3 regions of the Xanthobacter flavus genome follow, and region 3 is predicted to be linked to each of the others. Evidence: riboswitches for the same ligand, from Rfam matches in the RefSeq annotation. Region 3 holds a riboswitch; each other region holds the start of a gene.
The links. Region 3 has a riboswitch for cobalamin ahead of J2126_RS23740 (energy-coupling factor ABC transporter permease). Riboswitches for the same ligand answer to the same signal wherever they lie in the genome.

Region 1: another riboswitch for cobalamin. It lies ahead of J2126_RS03790 (TonB-dependent receptor plug domain-containing protein); the one in region 3 lies ahead of J2126_RS23740 (energy-coupling factor ABC transporter permease).
Region 2: another riboswitch for cobalamin. It lies ahead of J2126_RS04250 (DUF1636 family protein); the one in region 3 lies ahead of J2126_RS23740 (energy-coupling factor ABC transporter permease).

The regions. Positions count from the first base shown of each region.
Region 1 is NZ_JAGGML010000001.1:763,217-769,144, forward strand. Features, by position in the region: gene J2126_RS03790 (TonB-dependent receptor plug domain-containing protein) at 1-1,347, opposite strand, end outside; cobalamin riboswitch at 1,454-1,651, opposite strand; gene J2126_RS03795 (ABC transporter substrate-binding protein) at 1,981-3,201, shown strand; gene J2126_RS03800 (branched-chain amino acid ABC transporter permease) at 3,508-4,407, shown strand; gene J2126_RS03805 (branched-chain amino acid ABC transporter ATP-binding protein/permease) at 4,413-5,928, shown strand, end outside.
Region 2 is NZ_JAGGML010000001.1:866,426-872,353, forward strand. Features, by position in the region: gene cobN (cobaltochelatase subunit CobN) at 1-1,419, opposite strand, end outside; gene cobW (cobalamin biosynthesis protein CobW) at 1,423-2,457, opposite strand; gene J2126_RS04250 (DUF1636 family protein) at 2,454-2,924, opposite strand; cobalamin riboswitch at 2,996-3,196, opposite strand; gene J2126_RS04255 (low molecular weight phosphatase family protein) at 3,323-3,784, opposite strand; gene J2126_RS04260 (UPF0262 family protein) at 3,791-4,288, opposite strand; gene hisD (histidinol dehydrogenase) at 4,302-5,594, opposite strand; gene J2126_RS04270 (putative bifunctional diguanylate cyclase/phosphodiesterase) at 5,693-5,928, opposite strand, start outside.
Region 3 is NZ_JAGGML010000001.1:5,056,658-5,062,585, reverse strand. Features, by position in the region: gene J2126_RS23755 (autotransporter outer membrane beta-barrel domain-containing protein) at 1-2,805, shown strand, start outside; gene J2126_RS23750 (hypothetical protein) at 2,930-3,298, shown strand; gene J2126_RS23745 (copper chaperone PCu(A)C) at 3,445-3,939, shown strand; cobalamin riboswitch at 4,042-4,285, shown strand; gene J2126_RS23740 (energy-coupling factor ABC transporter permease) at 4,322-5,005, shown strand; gene J2126_RS23735 (aldo/keto reductase) at 5,172-5,928, shown strand, end outside.

The DNA of each region.
Region 1 (5,928 bases), 4.3 Mb from region 3:
CTGGTAGAGCGTGGGCGCCTTGAAGCCGGTGCCGTAGCTCGCCTTCAGCTTGGTGCCCGTCTCGTCGAACAGCAGCGCGGGGGCGAGGCGGTAGGTGGTGTGGTCGCCGAAGCTGTCGTCGCTGTCGTAGCGCACGTTGGCGGCGAAGAAGAGCCGGTTCCAGAGATTGCCCTGGTATTCGGCATAGACGCCCGTGTCGCCGGTGGAGGCGTCAACCGTGGTGTAGGCCGTGGAAGAGGTCATGGCCTCGTTCCGCCGCTCCGCGCCCACCAGCAGGTTCTGGCCCGGTGCGACAAGATAGTTGGAGCGGACGTAATAGACCTGCCGGTCGCCGTCATAGGTGCCGTTCACGTCCGGGTTCGGCCCCACGGTGGGGCTCGACGAGGTCATCTCGCTCGCGCCGAATGTGGTGACGAGGGCGCCATCGAGCGCGGTCCACACGCCCTCCCCCTTGGTGAAGAACATGCCCGTATAGGATGTGGAGCGCAGCGCCGCTGGAAGGCCGGCATAGGTGGGCGGGGGAAACGTGTCCGGCGTGAAGGCGAGGCTGGTGTCGATGTAGCGCGCGACGAAATTCACCGCGAGCGTCTCGGTGGCCTGCCAGTCGAGCCGGGTGGAGTAGGTCCAGTTGTCATAGGCATTGGGATTGCGCGGCCAGAAGGGCGGGGCAATGTTCTGCGGCGTCACCGGAATATCGGTGGAGGAGAAGTGGGTGACGTTGAACGAATAGGCCAGCTTCTCGGTGGAGCCTGTGAGGCTCGCATACTGGTTGAAGGTGCCGAGCGCGCCGCCCTCCACATAGGCCGACACCTTGGGCGGCCCCTCGCCCTTCCTGGTGGTGATGGAGATGACGCCGCCGATGGCGTCCGAGCCGTAGAGGCCGGATTGCGGGCCACGCAGCACCTCCACGCGTTCGAGATCGGAGGCGAGCAGCTTGCCGAAATCGAACGCGCCGTTGGTGGCGGCGGGATTGCCGGCGTCGATGCCGTCGATCAGCACCTTCACATGGTTGGAATTGGTGCCCCGGATGAACACCGAGGTGGTGCCCCCCGGCCCGCCGGTCTGCACCACGTTGAGGCCGGGCAGCGATTGCAGAACGTCCGGCAAGGTGCGCTGCTGGTTGCGGGCGATGTCCTGCTCGGTGACGATGCTGACCGAACTCGCCACCTCGGTCTCGGGGGTGGGGATGCCGGTGGCGCTGACCACCAGTTCCGGCAGGTCGCCGGCATTCTGGTCGTCTGCATTCAGATTTTGGGTCTGGGCGAGCGCGGAGGGAACGCAGGCAAGAGCCAGCAGGGCCGCGGCCGGCAGCGCGCGGCGGGATCGGAACGGGAAAAGGGACGGCATGAGGAACTCGACGGCACGGGTGGTCCGTCACCGCGAACGAGGCATGCCCGGCCCTATCGGACCGGGACAAAACCGCCATCAGGAGAACCCCGCCCGATGTGCTCGCGCGTGACCACGGCTGACGGCAGGTCTCCTGGCTCGCGGGTCGCCGCCCTTGTGCCGCCTTCCCAGGCCTTGCGACCCAGTGGCTGATGGCAGAGGACTCGCCGCTTACAGTTGCGGGGGCAGCCGCGGCATATCCGGCAAGGCCGGAGCACCGCGTTCCCTTTTGATCCCTTGCGGGAACCGTCGCCACGACCATAGGCGGGGGCGGTCCCTCGCGTCAACGAATCCTTCGCATCTGCAAAAACTTGAACGCAACTGCGGAAAGACCTCGCGTAACCGCGAGCGTAGCGATCACATCTTGCGCTTTGCTTCACCAAACGCGTGGTCCGAAACCACCACCGCGCCGTAAATTCTGCATGCGACTGCCTGCAAAAACGGCACCAGCAAAGGCTCGACCCTCCTTCCGCTAGGTTATGGTAGCGCACGGTTCTCAATTCGCTTAAACGATTGAGAGCCGCCCCGTCCTGCGGGAGGGTGGGCACTACTAAAGTATAATAACCGAATAATCGGACACACAGGGAGTAGAAGATGCGACTGAGGAGCATGGTCGCGGCTTTGGCCGCAGGCGTTGCCGTTTTCGGGCTTGCCTTTTCCGGCGCAGCCTACGCCGCCGACCCCATCAAAATCGGACTCACCGGCCCCTTCACCGGCGGCTCGTCCTCCATGGGCGTGAGCATGCGCGACGGCGTGAAGCTCGCCGTGGATGAGGTGAACAAGGCCGGGGGCGTACTGGGCCGTCCCCTCCAGCTCGTCGAGCGTGACGACGAGGCCAAGAACGAGGTGGGCGTGCAGATCGCCCAGGAGCTCATCAACAAGGAAGGCGTCGTCGCTACCCTCGGCTACATCAACACCGGCGTGGCGCTGGCCTCCCAGCGCTTCTATCAGGAAGCCGAGATTCCAGTGATCAACAACGTGGCCACCGGCACCCTCATCTCCAAGCAGTTCGTGCCGCCGGACAACAAGAACAACTACATCTTCCGCACCTCCGCCAACGACGCCATCCAGAGCGCCATGATCGCCGACGAGGCGGTGAAGCGGCAGGGTTTCAAGAAGCCGGCCATCCTCGCCGACTCGACCAATTACGGCCAGCTCGGCCGCGCCGATCTGGTGAAGGCCCTCGCCACCATGGGCGTGAAGCCGGTTGCCGAAGAAAAGTTCAACATCGGCGACACCGACATGACCGCGCAGCTGCTGCGCGCCAAGGAGGCCGGCGCCGACGTGGTGCTGACCTACGCCATCGGCCCCGAACTGGCGCAGATCGCCAACGGCATGGCCAAGCTCGGCTGGAAGGTGCCCATGATCGGCTCGTGGACGCTCTCCATGGCCAATTTCATCGACACCGCCGGTGCCAACGGCAACGGCGCGATGATGCCGCAGACCTTCATCCAGCTGCCGGACACCCCCAAGCGCAAGGCCTTCATCGAGGCCTATCAGGCCGCCTACAAGATCGACCGCATGCCCTCGCCGGTCTCCGCCGCGCAGGGCTATGATTCGGTGCTGCTGCTCGCCGCCGCCATCAAGCAGGCGGGCTCCACCGACGGCCGCAAGGTCCGCGAGGCGCTGGAAAACCTCAGCACCAAGGTCGAGGGCGTGGTCACCGTCTACGACAAGCCCTTCTCCGCCACCGACCACGAGGCCATCACCGCCAACATCCCGGTGTTCGGCCTCGTGAAGGACGGCCGCGTGGTCGCCGCCCACCCCGAGGACATCGCCGGCGACAAGGCGGTGCGGGTGAAGGCGAAGAACTGAGGCTGACCGGGCCGCGTCCACTAGCTGACCCGGCCCTTTTGTGCGCCGTCATCCCCCGGCTTGTCCGGGGGATCCACGGGGTGACCTGGCGGCCTGCGAAGTAACAAAGAGCTGACCAGGCGGCGAAGTGGATGCCCCGGACGAGCCGGGGCATGACGGAACTGGGTGGGGTGTCGGTTCATAACCCGCCCCGCGATCAGCCCCCTTCACCCCACACCATTCGGATCGCCGCGCCATCGAGCGCGGCGGCCGGTTCGCCGGAACCCTGCCGTGACGCGGGGGCCGCGCCCCCTTCCGGAGATCGTCATGAACGTCCTCTCGCAGCTCATCGTGAGCGGCATCGCCGTGGGCATGATCTACGGCGTCATCGCCTTCAGCTATCAGCTCACCTTCGCCACCTCGAAGACCCTGAACTTCGGCCAGGGCGAGGCCCTGATGCTGGGGGCGCTGGTGGGCCTCACCACCATCAATTTCCTCATCGGCCAGGCGCTCGGCACCCTGTGGGCCTACCTGCTCATGCTGCCCATCGTCTTCGCCTTCGGCCTCGCGCAGGGCGCGGTGGTGGAATGGCTCGGCGTGCGGCAGGCGGTGAAGGCGAAGTCGGAAGCCGGCTGGATCATGGCGACCATCGCGCTGGGCATCATCTTCCGCAATCTCGCCGAGAACATCTGGGGCCGCGACGCGCTGCGCTTCCCCTCCCCGCTGCCGGAGGCGGCGCTCACCATCGGCCCGGTGCGCATCCAGCCCATGGAGATCGCCATCGTCATCGGCGCGCTCGCCATCATGCTGGCGGTGGAAATCTTCAACCGGCGCTCCATCTTCGGCAAGGCCGTGGTGGCCACCGCCAATGACCGCGACGCGGCGGGCCTGATGGGCATCGACACGCGGCGCGTCATCACCTTCTCCTACGCGCTCTCCTCCATGACCGCGGCGTTCGCCGGCGTGCTCATCGCCCCCGTCACCCTCACCGGCGCCACCATGGGCGCGGTACTGGGGCTGAAGGCGTTCGCGGTGGCCATCATCGGCGGCCTGTCGAGCGGCATGGGCGTCATCGTCGGCGGCCTCATCCTCGGCATCACCGAGACGCTGACCGGCTACTACATCTCCACCGGCTACAAGGACGTGCCGGGCCTCGTGCTGCTGCTGCTGGTGCTCTCGCTGAAGCCCTCGGGCCTGTTCGGCCGCGCCACCATCAAGAAGGTCTGAGCCCCATGCTCGCGCGCCGCCTCCTCTCCTCCACGGGGTCGCTCCTCGGCCTCGCGGTGCTCGTCGTGCTGCCGTTCGTGGTGACGAGCCCCTATTATCTCCACCTGCTGGTGACCATCGCCATCTTCTCGATCCTGCTGCTCGGGCTCGACGTGGTGTTCGGCTATACGGGCGAGGTGTCCATCGGCCATGCCGCGCTGTTCGGCATCGGCGCCTACACGGCCGGCTGCCTCGCCATGCATTTCGGCATCGGCTTCTGGCCGGCGCTGCCCTTGGCCATCGTCGTCGCCTGCCTGTTCGGCGTGGTGCTGGCGCTGCCGGCGCTGCGCGTCACCGGCCCCTATCTCGCCATGGTGACGCTGGCCTTCGGCACCATCGTGCAGATCCTCATCAACGAGATGACGGACCTCACCAACGGTCCCCTCGGCATCAAGCTGACGACGCCCCTCTTCATCGACCTCAGGTGGCTCGGCGACACCATTCCGCTGTTCGACATGTCGCTGAAGCGCATGAAGGAAGTGGAATATTACTACATCGCCGCCATCGCGCTGGTGCTCACCCTCATCATCATCAACCGCATCCTCGCCTCCCACCTCGGCCGGGCGTTCGAGGCGCTGCGCGACAGCCCCATCGCGTCCGATTGCATGGGCGTGTCGGTCTACAAGCACAAGGTGCTGGCCTTCGTGATCTCCGCCGGCCTCGCCGGCCTCGCGGGGGCGCTGTTCGCCTATTCGGAGCAGTATATCGCGCCGAACAATTTCGGCTTTGAGCTGTCGGTGCAGTTCCTGCTGGCGGTCACGGTGGGCGGGCGCAAGTCTCGGCTGGGGCCGATCCTCGGCGCGGTCATCATCGTGTTCCTGCCGAACCTGCTGTCCGACATCGAGCTGTTCCGCTACATCGCCGGCACCATCGCGCTCATCGCCGTCATCGCCGGCGCGCGGGTCTTCGTGAAGGATCCGGAGAACCGCGTGCGCAACGCCATTCCCGTGGTGCTGTGCCTCGCCTTCTTCGTCTTCTCGATGCTGCTGCAGAAGATCACCGACTACAAGCTCGCCGTCTTCGGCGTGATGATCCTGTTCGTGGTCTATTATCTGCCGGACGGCATCGTCGGCTTCCTGAAGCGCGCCGCCGCACAGCTCTGGCCGAGCCTCGTGCAGTCCCACGCCGTCATCCACGCCGACACCCACGGCAAGGCGGTCACCGCCTCCCACGAAGGCCATTCGGGCGTGCTGCTCCACGTGGACAATGTGGTGATGCAGTTCGGCGGCCTGCGGGCGCTGGATCAGGTCTCCATCGAGGTGAAGCCCGGCACCATCCACGGCCTCATCGGGCCGAACGGCTCGGGCAAGAGCACCATGATGAACGTGCTCACCGGCATCTATGTGCCCACGGCCGGCGCCGTCCGGTTCAAGGGGCAGGACATGGCCGGCAAGACCTCTTCCGACATCGCCAGCGAGGGCATCGCCCGCACCTTCCAGAACGTGCAGCTCTTCGCCGAGCTGACCCTGATCGAGAACGTGC
Region 2 (5,928 bases), 4.2 Mb from region 3:
ACCGCCGGCAACGTCTGCATCGTCCTCAGGCGCGCCCCAGGCGGCGGTCACGGCGGCCTGCACGGGCTCGGGCAAAACGGCGAACAGGCGGCGATAGTCGTCCAGCGCCAGTGCCGGTTCCGGCCGGATGGCGGCGAGGAGCGCCTTTGCATCGTCGGGCACGGGGCCCGCGCCATATCCAGCCGCCGCGAGTGTCCCAAGCATCCGCCGCGCGCTCTCGGGCACGTCGAGGCCCACCGCATAGCCCGAGCGGCCCTCGGCGCCGGGATAATCCGGCAGGATCAGCGCGAGGCGCCGCTCTGCGTGCGGCGTGGCGGCGAGGCGGACCAGCGCCGCCGCGCGGTCCGCCACATGGGCCACCGCCTGCGGCTCCGGCCGGTTGATGGCGGCGGTGAAGGCGAGGTCGGCGTCGGGCGGGGCGAAATCCTTGAAGGAGAGGGCGCCGGCCAGCACACGCCCGTCCAGCTCCGGCAGCACCACGTGCATGGCGAGGTCCGCCGCCGAGAAGCCGCGCGGGCTCCCCGCCCACGCCTCCCGCGCCGTGGTCGCGGGCGCGGCCTGAAGCACCGGGGGGCCACCTTCCGGGAACAGCTCAGCCGCGTCTCCTGCCGCGAAGGCGGTGGTGGTGAGGATGACCGCCGGATCGAGCGCCGCGCAAGCTTCCCGCACGGCGGCGCGGGCCTCCGGCGCCTTCAGGCTGGGCACGAACAGGCAGTGCGCCGCGATGCCCCGCGCCTCCAGCGCCTCCGCCAGCGCATCCACGGCGGCGGTGTCGGCGGCGAGCCATTGCGACCGATAGAAGAGGATGAGCGCGTTCGGCCGCCCTTCGCGGGCTCCGCGCACGTCCTCCAGCGTCGCGAGACCCGCGCCGGGGCGATGGAAGGCGGTGCCCGGAACCGGGCGCGGCGCGGGGATGGGGCCGGGCGCGGCGAAGCCCGCCGCCTCACCCATGGCGGCGAGCAGGGCCGCCATATTGTCCGGCCCGCCGGCGCGGAAATAACCAAGCCAAAGGGCGAGCGTGTCCTGCGGCAGCGTGGAGAGCGCGGCGAGGCGCGGATCGTCCTGGTCCTCCCCCGGCAGGAGCGCGAGGGCGATGCCGCGCGCGCGGGCCATGGCGGCCAATTGCTCGGCGCCATAGCGCCACCAGTCCAGCCCGCCGAGCTGGCGCACCAGCACCACCTTCGCCTTGGCCGCGACCTTCTGAACCCACAAATCCACGGACATGGGGTGGCGCAGATCCTTCAGCCGCGCGAGGCGCAGGCTCGGAACCGCAGCGCCGCGCGCCCGCCAGGCGGCGGACAGGCCGATGAGATCGCTGTCGGTGAAGGAGAGGGCCACCATGTCGCCGGGCGGCTGGGCGAGGTCGACCGGCTCGGCCAACTCCTCCAGGCTCGTCGATGTGGTGGCGAGGATGTGCATGGCCTAGCCGAGGATGGCCTGTTCCACGGCCGCGCGATCGAAGCCCTTGAGGCCGATCACCACCAGCGCCCCGCGCCGTGCCTCGCCCGCATTCCATGCGCGATCGAAATGGTGCGACACGCGCGGGCCGACGCCCTGCACCAGCAGGCGCAGCGGCTTGCCTTCCACGGCGGCGAAGCCCTTCACACGCAGCACGTCCGGCGTCTCCGCCGCCTTCACCACGCGGGCGGCCAAAGCGGCGGGATCGGCGATTTCGGGCAGCGCCAGCACGATGCTCTCGAACTCGTCGTGATCGTGGTCTTCCTCGTCGTCGTGGTGGGTGCGGCGGGCATCGATAACATCCTCCGCGCCGACGCCGAGGCCGAGCAGCACCGCCAGATCCACCTTGCCACCGGAAGCGCGCACCAGCTTCACCGCGCGCGGCAGGGCGCCGGCCACGGCCTTCTCGGCGGCGGCGAAACCGGCCGCGTCCAAGAGGTCGGACTTGGAGAGCACGACGAGATCGGCGCAGGCGATCTGGTCCTCGAACACCTCTTCCACCGGGTCGTCATGGTCGAGGCTCTCATCCCCGGCCCTTTGCGCATCGAGCGCGGCGAGATCGGGCGCGACGCGGCCTTCGGCCAGCGCCGGGCCATCCACCACGGCGATCACGCCATCCACCGTCACCCGGCCCTTGATGGCCGGCCACTGGAAGGCCTGGACCAGGGGCTTGGGCAGCGCGAGGCCGGAGGTCTCGATGAGGATGTGGTCCACTCTCGGCGCGCGGGCGAGGATCTGGTCCAGCGCCGGCACGAAATCATCCGCCACGGTGCAGCACAGGCAGCCGTTGGCGAGTTCCACGATGCTGGTCTCGTCGCAGCTCTCGATGCCGCAGCCCTTCAGGATTTCGCCGTCGATGCCCACGTCGCCGAACTCGTTGACGATGACCGCGAGGCGCTTGCCGCCGGCATTCTCGAGCACATGGCGGATCAGCGTCGTCTTCCCGGCGCCGAGGAAGCCGGTGACGATGGTGCAGGGCACGCGGGCGAGCGAGGTCATCGGGTCTCCTTGGGAAGGGAAAGCGGGGGAATGCGCGCGACCATGCCGCGCTTGAGCGCGTCCGGCCGGCCGCGCCATGGCATCAGGCCGTCCTGCGAGCCGGCGAGAAGCGCGGCGCCGGCGAGAAGGTCGGCGGCGCTGTCGGGGGAAAGGTCGCCGAACACATAGGTCCAGCCGTCGCGGCGGACCATGGCGGCGGACAGCGCGCGCTTGCAATTGGCGAGGCAAGAGACGCCCACGACCGCGACGCCGTCGGAGACGGTGGCCGCACAGGCGGAGGCGAGGAGGCGCGCGCCGTCGCGCTCGGCGTCGGGCGGGGCGTCGTTGCCGGGGGCGCGGCAGGTCGTGCAGATGAGGAGGGTGACGGCGGGAGCGGTATCGCGCGCGGCTTCAGGCGCGCAGCCGGATTCCAGGCTTTCAGCGCCCGGCTCGGGTGACGTGCTGTCGGGAATCGCGCTGCGCTCCACCGGCCGGTCCACGGGTGCGAGCGCCCACGCGTGCGGGCTCGAAGGGACGCAGAACCGGAGCACCCCGCCCGGCGCGGACCTCGTCGAAGGCAGGTCTCCTGGCTCGCGGATCACCGCCCCTGCCGCCTTCCCGGATGAATCCAGTGGCGTCTGGCAGGGGCTCACCGCCGACAGTTGCGGGGGCAGCCGCGGCATTGGAGGGTATTCACCTCCGCACCGCATTCCCTTTTTCGCCCGTGTGGGAACACGGGACCTTCGACGCCGCCACTAAAGGCAGGGCGGGCGGGATTGTCAAATGAGGGACGGGAACCACGTTCGCACGTCGGACAGCAACGGCGCAGCCGGAGCGGCAGCCGTGCACCGGGCACGCGGCGGTTCATCGGCCGGGTTCCGCGCCTCTAGATCTGCCGGAACCGCGCCCGGATTCGCCGTTCCAGCTCGTCGCGCACCTGCCGGTAGGCGTCGAGGCGCTGCTCGCGGTTGCCGCCTTCGCCGGTGGGGTCGGGGGTGGGCCAGTATTCCACCTTGAGGGCGTTGGTGCGGGTCAGCTCCAGCGCGCGGTGGTGGGCGTCGGGGGAGAGGGAGATGGCGAGGTCGAAATTCAGCCCCTCATACTCCTCCAGATCCTCGACGCTCTGCGGCCGGTGCTTCTTCACATCGAGGCCGATCTCCTCCATCACCGCTGTGACGAAGGGATCGGCATCGCCGGCGATCACCCCGGCCGAGCCCACATAGACGGATTTGCCGAACAGATGCCGGGCGAGCGCGGACGCCATCACCGAGCGCACCACGTTCTGTCCGCACATGAAGAGAACCGATTGCGGCCGCGCTGAGCGCTGGGGCGCCGCAGGGGGCTCCATCGTCGCTCAGCCTTTCCAGTGCAGGGCGCAGATGAGCGTGAACAGGCGGCGGGCGGTGTCGAAATCCACCACCACCTTGCCGTCCAGGCGCTCCTGCAACAGCGTAGATCCCTCGTTGTGCAGGCCCCGCCGGCCCATGTCGATGGCCTCGATCTGGCTCGGCGAGGCGGTGCGGATGGCGTTGTAATAGCTCTCGCAGACCAGGAAATAGTCCTTCACCACCTTGCGGAAGGGGGTGAGAGAGAGGTGGTGCTGCACCACCTGATCGCCGCTCTCGCGCTTGACGTCCAGCACGAGGCGGTTGTCGGCGAGCGAGATGACGAGGCGGTAAGGCCCCTCCCCCGGATCGCCGCAGGGCATGAAGCTGTTGTCCTCGATGAGGTCCCAGATGGCGGTCGCGCGCTCGTGCTCGATGTCCGGGCTGCCGGCGTGGCCGATGGAGGCGTCGTCGAGGGTCACGGCGCAGAGGCGGGCCGTGGGGCTCCTCTCCGGCTTGTCGCTCATCGCTATTCCCCCGTCATCTGTTGCTGCGGATGGAGACGGACCGCCCGTGCGCGTCCAACCGCTCCACGGCGGCGAGGCGCACGGCGGCCGGGCCGAGCTTTTCCAGCGCGTCGGCATCGAGCTTGAGGATGGACGTTCGCTTCATGAAGTCCAGCACGCCGAGCCCGGAGGAAAAGCGGGCCGAGCGGGCGGTGGGGAGCACGTGGTTGGTGCCGCCCACATAGTCGCCGATGGCCTCCGGGGTCCAGGCGCCGATGAAGATGGCGCCGGCGTGCCGCACCCTGGCGGCCAGCGCGTCGGCGTCCACCGCGTGGATCTCCAGATGCTCCGGCGCGATGCGGTCCACCAGCGGGATGGCGTCGGCGAGGCTGTCCACCAGGAAGATGGCGCCATGGTCGCGCCAGGAGGCGGAGGCGATCGCGGCGCGCGGCAGGGTGGCGAGCATGCCCTCCACCGCCTGTTCCACCCGGTCCGCCAGCTCCGGCGAATTGGTGATGAGGATGGACTGGGCGGCGGTGTCATGCTCCGCCTGGGCAAGGAGGTCGGCGGCGATGAAATCCGCGCTCGCGTCGCCGTCGGCGAGGATCAGCACCTCGGAGGGGCCGGCCACCATGTCGATGCCGACCTTGCCGAACACCTGCCGCTTGGCCGCCGCCACGAAGGCGTTGCCGGGGCCGACGATCTTGTCCACCGGGCGGATGGTCTCCGTCCCGTAGGCGAGCGCCGCCACCGCCTGCGCCCCGCCCACGCGATAGACCTCGTGCACCCCGGCGAGCCGGGCGGCCGCGAGCACCAGCGGCGCGATCACGCCGTCCGGCGCCGGCACCACCATGACGATGCGCGGCACGCCAGCCACCTGCGCCGGCACCGCATTCATCAGCACGGATGACGGATAGGCGGCGGTACCGCCGGGCACGTAGAGGCCCACGGCATCCACGCTGGTCCAGCGATGGCCGAGGGTGACGCCGGCGGCGTCCACATAGGTCTCGTCCGTCGGCTTCTGGCGGGCGTGGTGCGCCTCGATGCGGGCCTTGGCGAAGTCCAGCGCCGCGCGGGTCTCTTCGGGGATGGAGGCGAGGGCCGCGTCCAGCTCGGCGTCGCTCACCTTGATGCCGAGGGCGTCGAGGTCCACCCGGTCGAAGGTGCGCGACAGGTCCACCAGCGCCCGGTCGCCGCGGGCGCGGACATCGGCGATGATGGCGGACACCTTGTCCTGCACGTCCACGGACGCCTCGCGCTTGGAGCCGAGGAAGTCGATGAAGCGCTCGGGAAAGTCGGGCTGGGAAAGAGTGAGGCGGATCGGCATGCCGCCTTGCTAGAGCAGGTTCGCGCGCGAGGGAAGCCCCAAGCGGTGCAGCCGCCGTGCATCGGCCCTCGCCGCGCAACCGGGCGCGGTGCGGAGGGTCAACGGGCGGCGCGGAAGGCCTCCTGGGGCCAGAGCGGCCGGGCGAACAGGTAGCCCTGCGCGAGCTCGCAGCCCTGGCTCAGGAGAAAGTCGGCCTCGTCGCGGGTCTCGACACCCTCCGCCACGGTGGTCAGATCCAGCGCCCGGCCGAGGCTGAGCATGGAGGTGATGATCTTGCTGCTCTGCGCCTCTGTGGCGATGCGCCGCGTGAAGGATCGGTCGATCTTGATCTTGT
Region 3 (5,928 bases):
GGCAATGCGTCTGCGGCCAACAGCACCGCGAGCGGCGGCCAGAACACCGTGACCGCCACCCTGACGCTCGGCGGCGCCGGTGGCGTCGCGGGGAATGGCGAGACCGTCACGGTCAACCAGCAGGGCACCATCCTCACCAAAGGCGACCTGTCCAACGGCATCGTGCTCCAGTCCATCGGCGGCGGCGGCGGTCGGGCCTCGACGGTGGCGACGGATTCCGGGAACGGATCGTTCGCGGCCACCGTGGGCCTCGGCGCATCGGGCGGGGCGGGCGGCGCCGGCGGGGCGGTCTATGCGAACGTCTCCGGCGTCATCCAGACCTTCGGCGATGCCTCGATCGGCGTTTTGGCGCAGTCCATCGGCGGCGGCGGCGGCATCGCCGCGACCAGTTCATCGGCGACGGGCGGCAGCCATTCGGTGGCGCTGACTTTGGGCGGCGATGGCGGCAGCGGCAGCACGGGCGGCCTGGTCACCATCGATCTTTCGTCCACCTCGGTAATCCGGACCTCCGGCACCAATGCGTTCGGCGTCCTCGCCCAGTCGATCGGCGGCGGCGGCGGAATGGGTGGCACCGCCTCCTCGGACGCAACGGCCGCCGTGGCGTTCGGCGGCGGGGCTGGAAGCGGCGGCAATGGCGGCGACATCTATGCCCTCGCCGCCGGAACCATCGTGACCAGCGGGCAGGGCGCCTCCGCCATCTTCGCCCAGTCGGTGGGCGGCGGCGGCGGCATCGGCGGTTCGGCGGCAAGCGCTGCCTTCTCCCTTCAGGACGGCATTCAGGGCACCGGCGGCGGCAACGGGAACGGCGGCGCCGTGACAGTGACCGTCACCGGCGTCGCGAGCACCTCCGGCGCCAACGCACCGGCCATCGTCGCCCAGTCCATCGGCGGCGGCGGCGGCATGGCGGCGACGGCGGGCGGCGTCGGACTGGGCACCGCGGGCGGCTCGGGCACCGGCGGGCCGGTCACGGTGCTGGTTGCCGGCAGCGTCATCGCCACCGGCGACAATTCAGCCGGCATCTTCGCGCAAAGCCTCGGCCCGAGCGGAAACGGCCAGATCCAGATCCTTGTCGCCGATGGCGGCGTGGTGCGGGGCGGGGCGGGCACCTCGGCCATCGTGCTCTCGGGCGGCGAGCAGAACACGGTGACCATCGCGCAGGGCGGGACAGTGACCGGCCTCGGCGGCTCCGCCGTTCAAGCGGGCATTGGCGACGACACGGTCATCAACAAGGGCACGCTCAACGGCAGCGTCGATCTCGGCGGCGGCACCAATGGCCTCATCAACGAGACCGGCGCCACCTTCAATTCCGGTACCCTTGTCAGCGCCACATCGGACACGGGGCCGACCCTGCGGAGCGCGGGACTTTCGGCGCCGGGTTTCACCAACCACGGCACCGTCAACCCTGGCGGCCTGGGGGTGATCGCGACCACCAATGTCGCCGGAGGCATCGGCTCCGATGGCGTGCTTCAGGTGGACGTGGATTCGGCCTCCGCCCGCCACGACCAGATCCGCGTGGTCGGCGGCGCGACCATCAGCGGCACAATCGATCCGCGCGCGTCCAGCATCGCGCCTCAGGACAGCTACACCATCCTGGTGGCCGACCAGCTCACCGGCACCGCCGTCGCCAAGGACAGCGGGCTCGCCTACAGCTGGGCCGTTCATGCGGACGCCACCTCACTCACCATCAGTCCCATCGCGCACTTCCTGCCGCAGGGCATCTGGCTGTCGTCAAACGAGGCCTCAGTCGGCGGTGGCCTTCAGCGAGTGTGGGACACCGGCGATATCGGCGGCATGTCCAAGGTGTTCAACGGCCTCATCGACGTGAGTTCGCCGCTCGCCTACCAGAGCGCGCTGGGCCAGCTCTCCCCGCAGTTGCTGCAGGCGCCGGCCGGGCTGCGCATCGGCGAGAGCCAGGCCTTCCTCGACCGCACCATGAGCTGCCCGGTCTTCGTGGCGCAGAGCACCCAGCTGAGGGAGGACAATTGCGCCTGGGCGCGCATCATCTACGACCGCACCAGCCAGTCCACCACGGCGCAGATGGCGGGCTTCGCCTCCGACAGCGTGATCTTCCAGGCCGGCGTGCAGCGCGAGCTTGCCACCGACTGGTTCCTCGCCTTGTCCGGCGCCTACCAGCAGTCCTCGGTCTCCAGCACCAGCGGCTGGTTCTCGTCGAGCGGCAACGGCGGGGATATCGGCGTCGCCTTGAAATACCAGACCGGCCCCTGGCTGTTCTCGGCCGCGCTCGATGCCGGCTGGGTGTCCTACGACAACACGCGCATCATCGGCCTCGCGGGCGGGCAGGCCACAAGCACGTCCGATGTCTACAACCTCACCGGCCGGCTGCGGGCGGCCTACGAGTTCACCTACTCCAACTTCTACGTCCGTCCGCGCGTGGACCTCGATGTGGTGCATGTGGAGATGCCGGCCTTCACCGAAATGGGCCTGACGGGCGCGGAGCTGGCGTTGCAGGCCTCAAGCCTCACCACCTTCATCGCCACGCCGGCGGTGGAGTTCGGCGGCCGGATCGACCTGCCGGACGGCATCGTCCTGCGGCCCTACATGACCCTCGGCGCCTCCTTCGCCTCCAACGACGCGTGGCAGACCACCGCCCGCTTCCTGTGGGCGCCGCTCTCCGCCGGCAGCTTCACCACCACCACGCCGATCCCCAACGTGCTCGGTAATCTGGACCTCGGCCTTCAGGCCGTGACCCGCGACAATCTGGAACTCAAGCTGGAGTACGGGCTCAACGTGGGCCAGGACTTCGTGTCGCAAAGGGGCGTGGCGCGGCTCGCCATCCACTTCTGAGGGGCGTGGCCAGGGGCAGCGGGCCGACGCCGCGTGGCGGCGGATGACTTTCCACGCCGCGCCGTTAACATGCCGGCCCATGGTCGAGGTTCGGGAGCGACGGGTGGCGCACTGGCGGAGGGCAATGTGGATACGCGGCGCGCTCAGCGTCGTGCTCGCCTATGCCTTCCTTTTGCAGCTGGTGGTCGCCGGTCTGGCCTTCGATCGCTCCGGCGCCATGGACATGGCTGCCGGCACCGATGGCAGCGTCCTGTGCATCGGCACGGCCGACGGGCAGGGTGGCGATCCGTCCATGCCGCGGGCGGACCATTCCGTCTGCTGCGCCTTATGCGCCGGCCATTCTCCGGCCCCGTTACTGCCCGCCGTCGCCGGGGCGGGGATGCCGGTTGCTTCGGATCATCGACCGGGCGCCCTTCCGCTCGCCGGCATCGAGGGGACGGGCCGGGACCGGCGCGAGCCGCGTTCGTCCCAGGGGCCGCCGCTGGCTGGCTGACGCTGTCTCGCGTCCTTTCCTTTAGCCGTTGCGGGTCTCCGCGCACCCCGATGCGCTGGCACCGCGCCGCGCGCGATCCCTTTCATCCAGCCCTTCACTCCATCCCGCCGAGCGGCAGCAGCCCCCGGCGCCATGCAGGAGTACACATGTCCATCTTTCACCTCACCCGCCGCACCATCATCGCCGCCGCCATCGCCACCGCGGCGCTGGCCGGCGCCGCCGTCGCGCATGACTTCAAGGCCGGGCCCCTGCAGATCGACCATCCCTGGTCGCGCGCCACGCCCGGCGGCGCCACCGTCGCCGGCGGCTATCTCGTGGTGAAGAACACGGGAACCGCCCCCGACCGCCTCGTCGCCGCCACCGCGCCGTTCGCCGGGCGCGTGGAAATCCACGAAATGAGCATGAAGGATGGCGTGATGGTGATGCGTCCCCTGCCGGACGGTCTCGCCATTCCGGCCGGGGGCAGCCTCGAGCTGAAGCCCGGCGGCTACCACATCATGTTCCTCGACCTGAAGGCCCCGCTGAAGGAGGGCACGCTGGTGGACGGCACGCTGACCTTCGAGAAGGCCGGCACCGTCCCTGTTCAGTTCAAGGTGGAGGGCATGGGCGCTCAGGGCAGCGGCGCCCACTCCAGCCACTGACGCGGAGCTTCCCGCCCCGAGCGGCAGGATGCGCGCCCGGCGAAGGCCACGGCGCGCGTCCCATTGCTACGGGATTGCTTGACAGGGCGGCGGCGTTCGGTGCCTGCTGCGCTTGCGAACGGTGCTCCGGCTGCCTCGGCATCCGGAGTGAAACGGGAATGGGGTAGGGCGGGATTGCGCGGAGAATCATCCGCGAGATCCGGCCGAAGCCTCAACCGCCCCCGCGACTGTAAGCGGCGAGCGATCTTCCAGCATGCCACTGGCCACAGCCCTTCGGGCCGGCCGGGAAGGCGGGGGTGAGCGTAGACCCGCGAGTCAGGAGACCGGCCGGTCGCATGATGAACCCCTCGGGCCGTCGGGTGAGACGGCAACGGAGACGAACATGCATATCGAACCCGGACTCGTGGACGGGGCCAAGATCGGCCTCAGCTATGTCACGGCGGCCGCCGCCGGCGGCTACGCCCTCAAGCTTGCCTATGAGGCGGCGCGTGAGCGCGGCGTCCTCTCGCTGGCGGGCCGCACCCTCGCCACCACCGCCCTCGTCTTCTCCTTCTTCGAGGTTCTGCCGCACTATCCGGTGGGTGTCTCGGAAGTGCACCTCATCCTCGGCTCGACCCTGTTCCTGATGTTCGGCGCGGCTCCGGCGGCCCTCGGCCTCGCCTTCGGCCTGCTCGTCCAGGGCCTGTTCTTCGCGCCGTTCGACCTGCCCCAGTACGGCATGAACGTGACCACGCTGCTGGTGCCGCTGTTCGGCGTCGCCGCCGTCGCGCGCCGCATCGTCGCGCCGGGCACGCCCTACGTGGAGCTGAAGTACGGCCAGGCGCTCGCCCTCTCCACCACCTATCAGGCCGGCATCGTCGGCTGGGTGGCGTTCTGGGCCATCTATGGCCAGGGCTTCGCGGCGGAGAACGTCGCGTCGGTGGCGACGTTCGGCGGCGCGTACCTGCTCGTCATCATCGTCGAGCCGCTTGTGGACCTCGCTGTCCTCGCCGCCGCCAAGGCGCTGCATGGTGCCTTCAAGGGCGGCAGCCCGCTGCTGGAGCGCCGGCTCTACGACGCGGCCTGATCGCGCTCTTTTTAGAGACAAGGCGAACGCCGGCGGTGCTCCCGCCGGCGTTCTGCGTCTCAGGGCGGGGGCCAAGACGGTCGGAGCACTCTCTGGACCTCGCTCACGCAGCCGCTATGGTCGCCCGAAATCGGCCAGCGGCCAGTCGAATGCCAAGGAACCGGCAATGAGCAAGACCGTGACCCTTCCCAGCGGCGAGACGGTGCCCGCCCTCGGCCAGGGCACCTGGTACATGGGCGAGCGCTCCACCGCCCGCGTCGCGGAGGCGAACGCGCTCCGGCGCGGGATCGACCTCGGCCTGACCCTTATCGACACGGCGGAGATGTATGGCGATGGCGGTGCCGAGGAGGTGGTGGGCGAAGCCATCGCCGGACGTCGGCACGAGGTGTTCCTCGTCAGCAAAGTCTATCCGCACAACGCCAGCCGGGCGGGCGTCGCCGCCGCCTGCGAGCGCAGCCTGAAGCGGATGAAGACCGACGTCATCGACCTCTACCTTCTCCACTGGCGCGGCAACCATCCCCTGTCCGAGACCATCGCGGGGTTCGAGGCGCTGCAGAAGGCCGGCAAGATCCGGCATTGGGGTGTGAGCAACCTCGATACGGACGACATGGAGGAGCTTCTTGCCGCCAGGGGCGGAACCGCCTGCGCCGCCAATCAGGTCCTGTACAATCCGAGCCGGCGCGGGCCGGAGTTCGCCCTGTTTCCGGCCTTGCGCGCCGCCCGCATTCCCATCATGGCCTACAGCCCCATCGAGCAGGCCCGCCTGCCGCGCAACGGGGCTTTGGGCGCCGTGGCGAAGAAGCACGGCGTGGACCCGTTTCAGGTCGCTCTGGCGTGGGTGATGCGGAGCGGCGATGTGATCGCCATTCCCAAGGCGAGCCGCATCGAGCATGTGGAGATGAACGCCGCCGCGCGCGATCTGG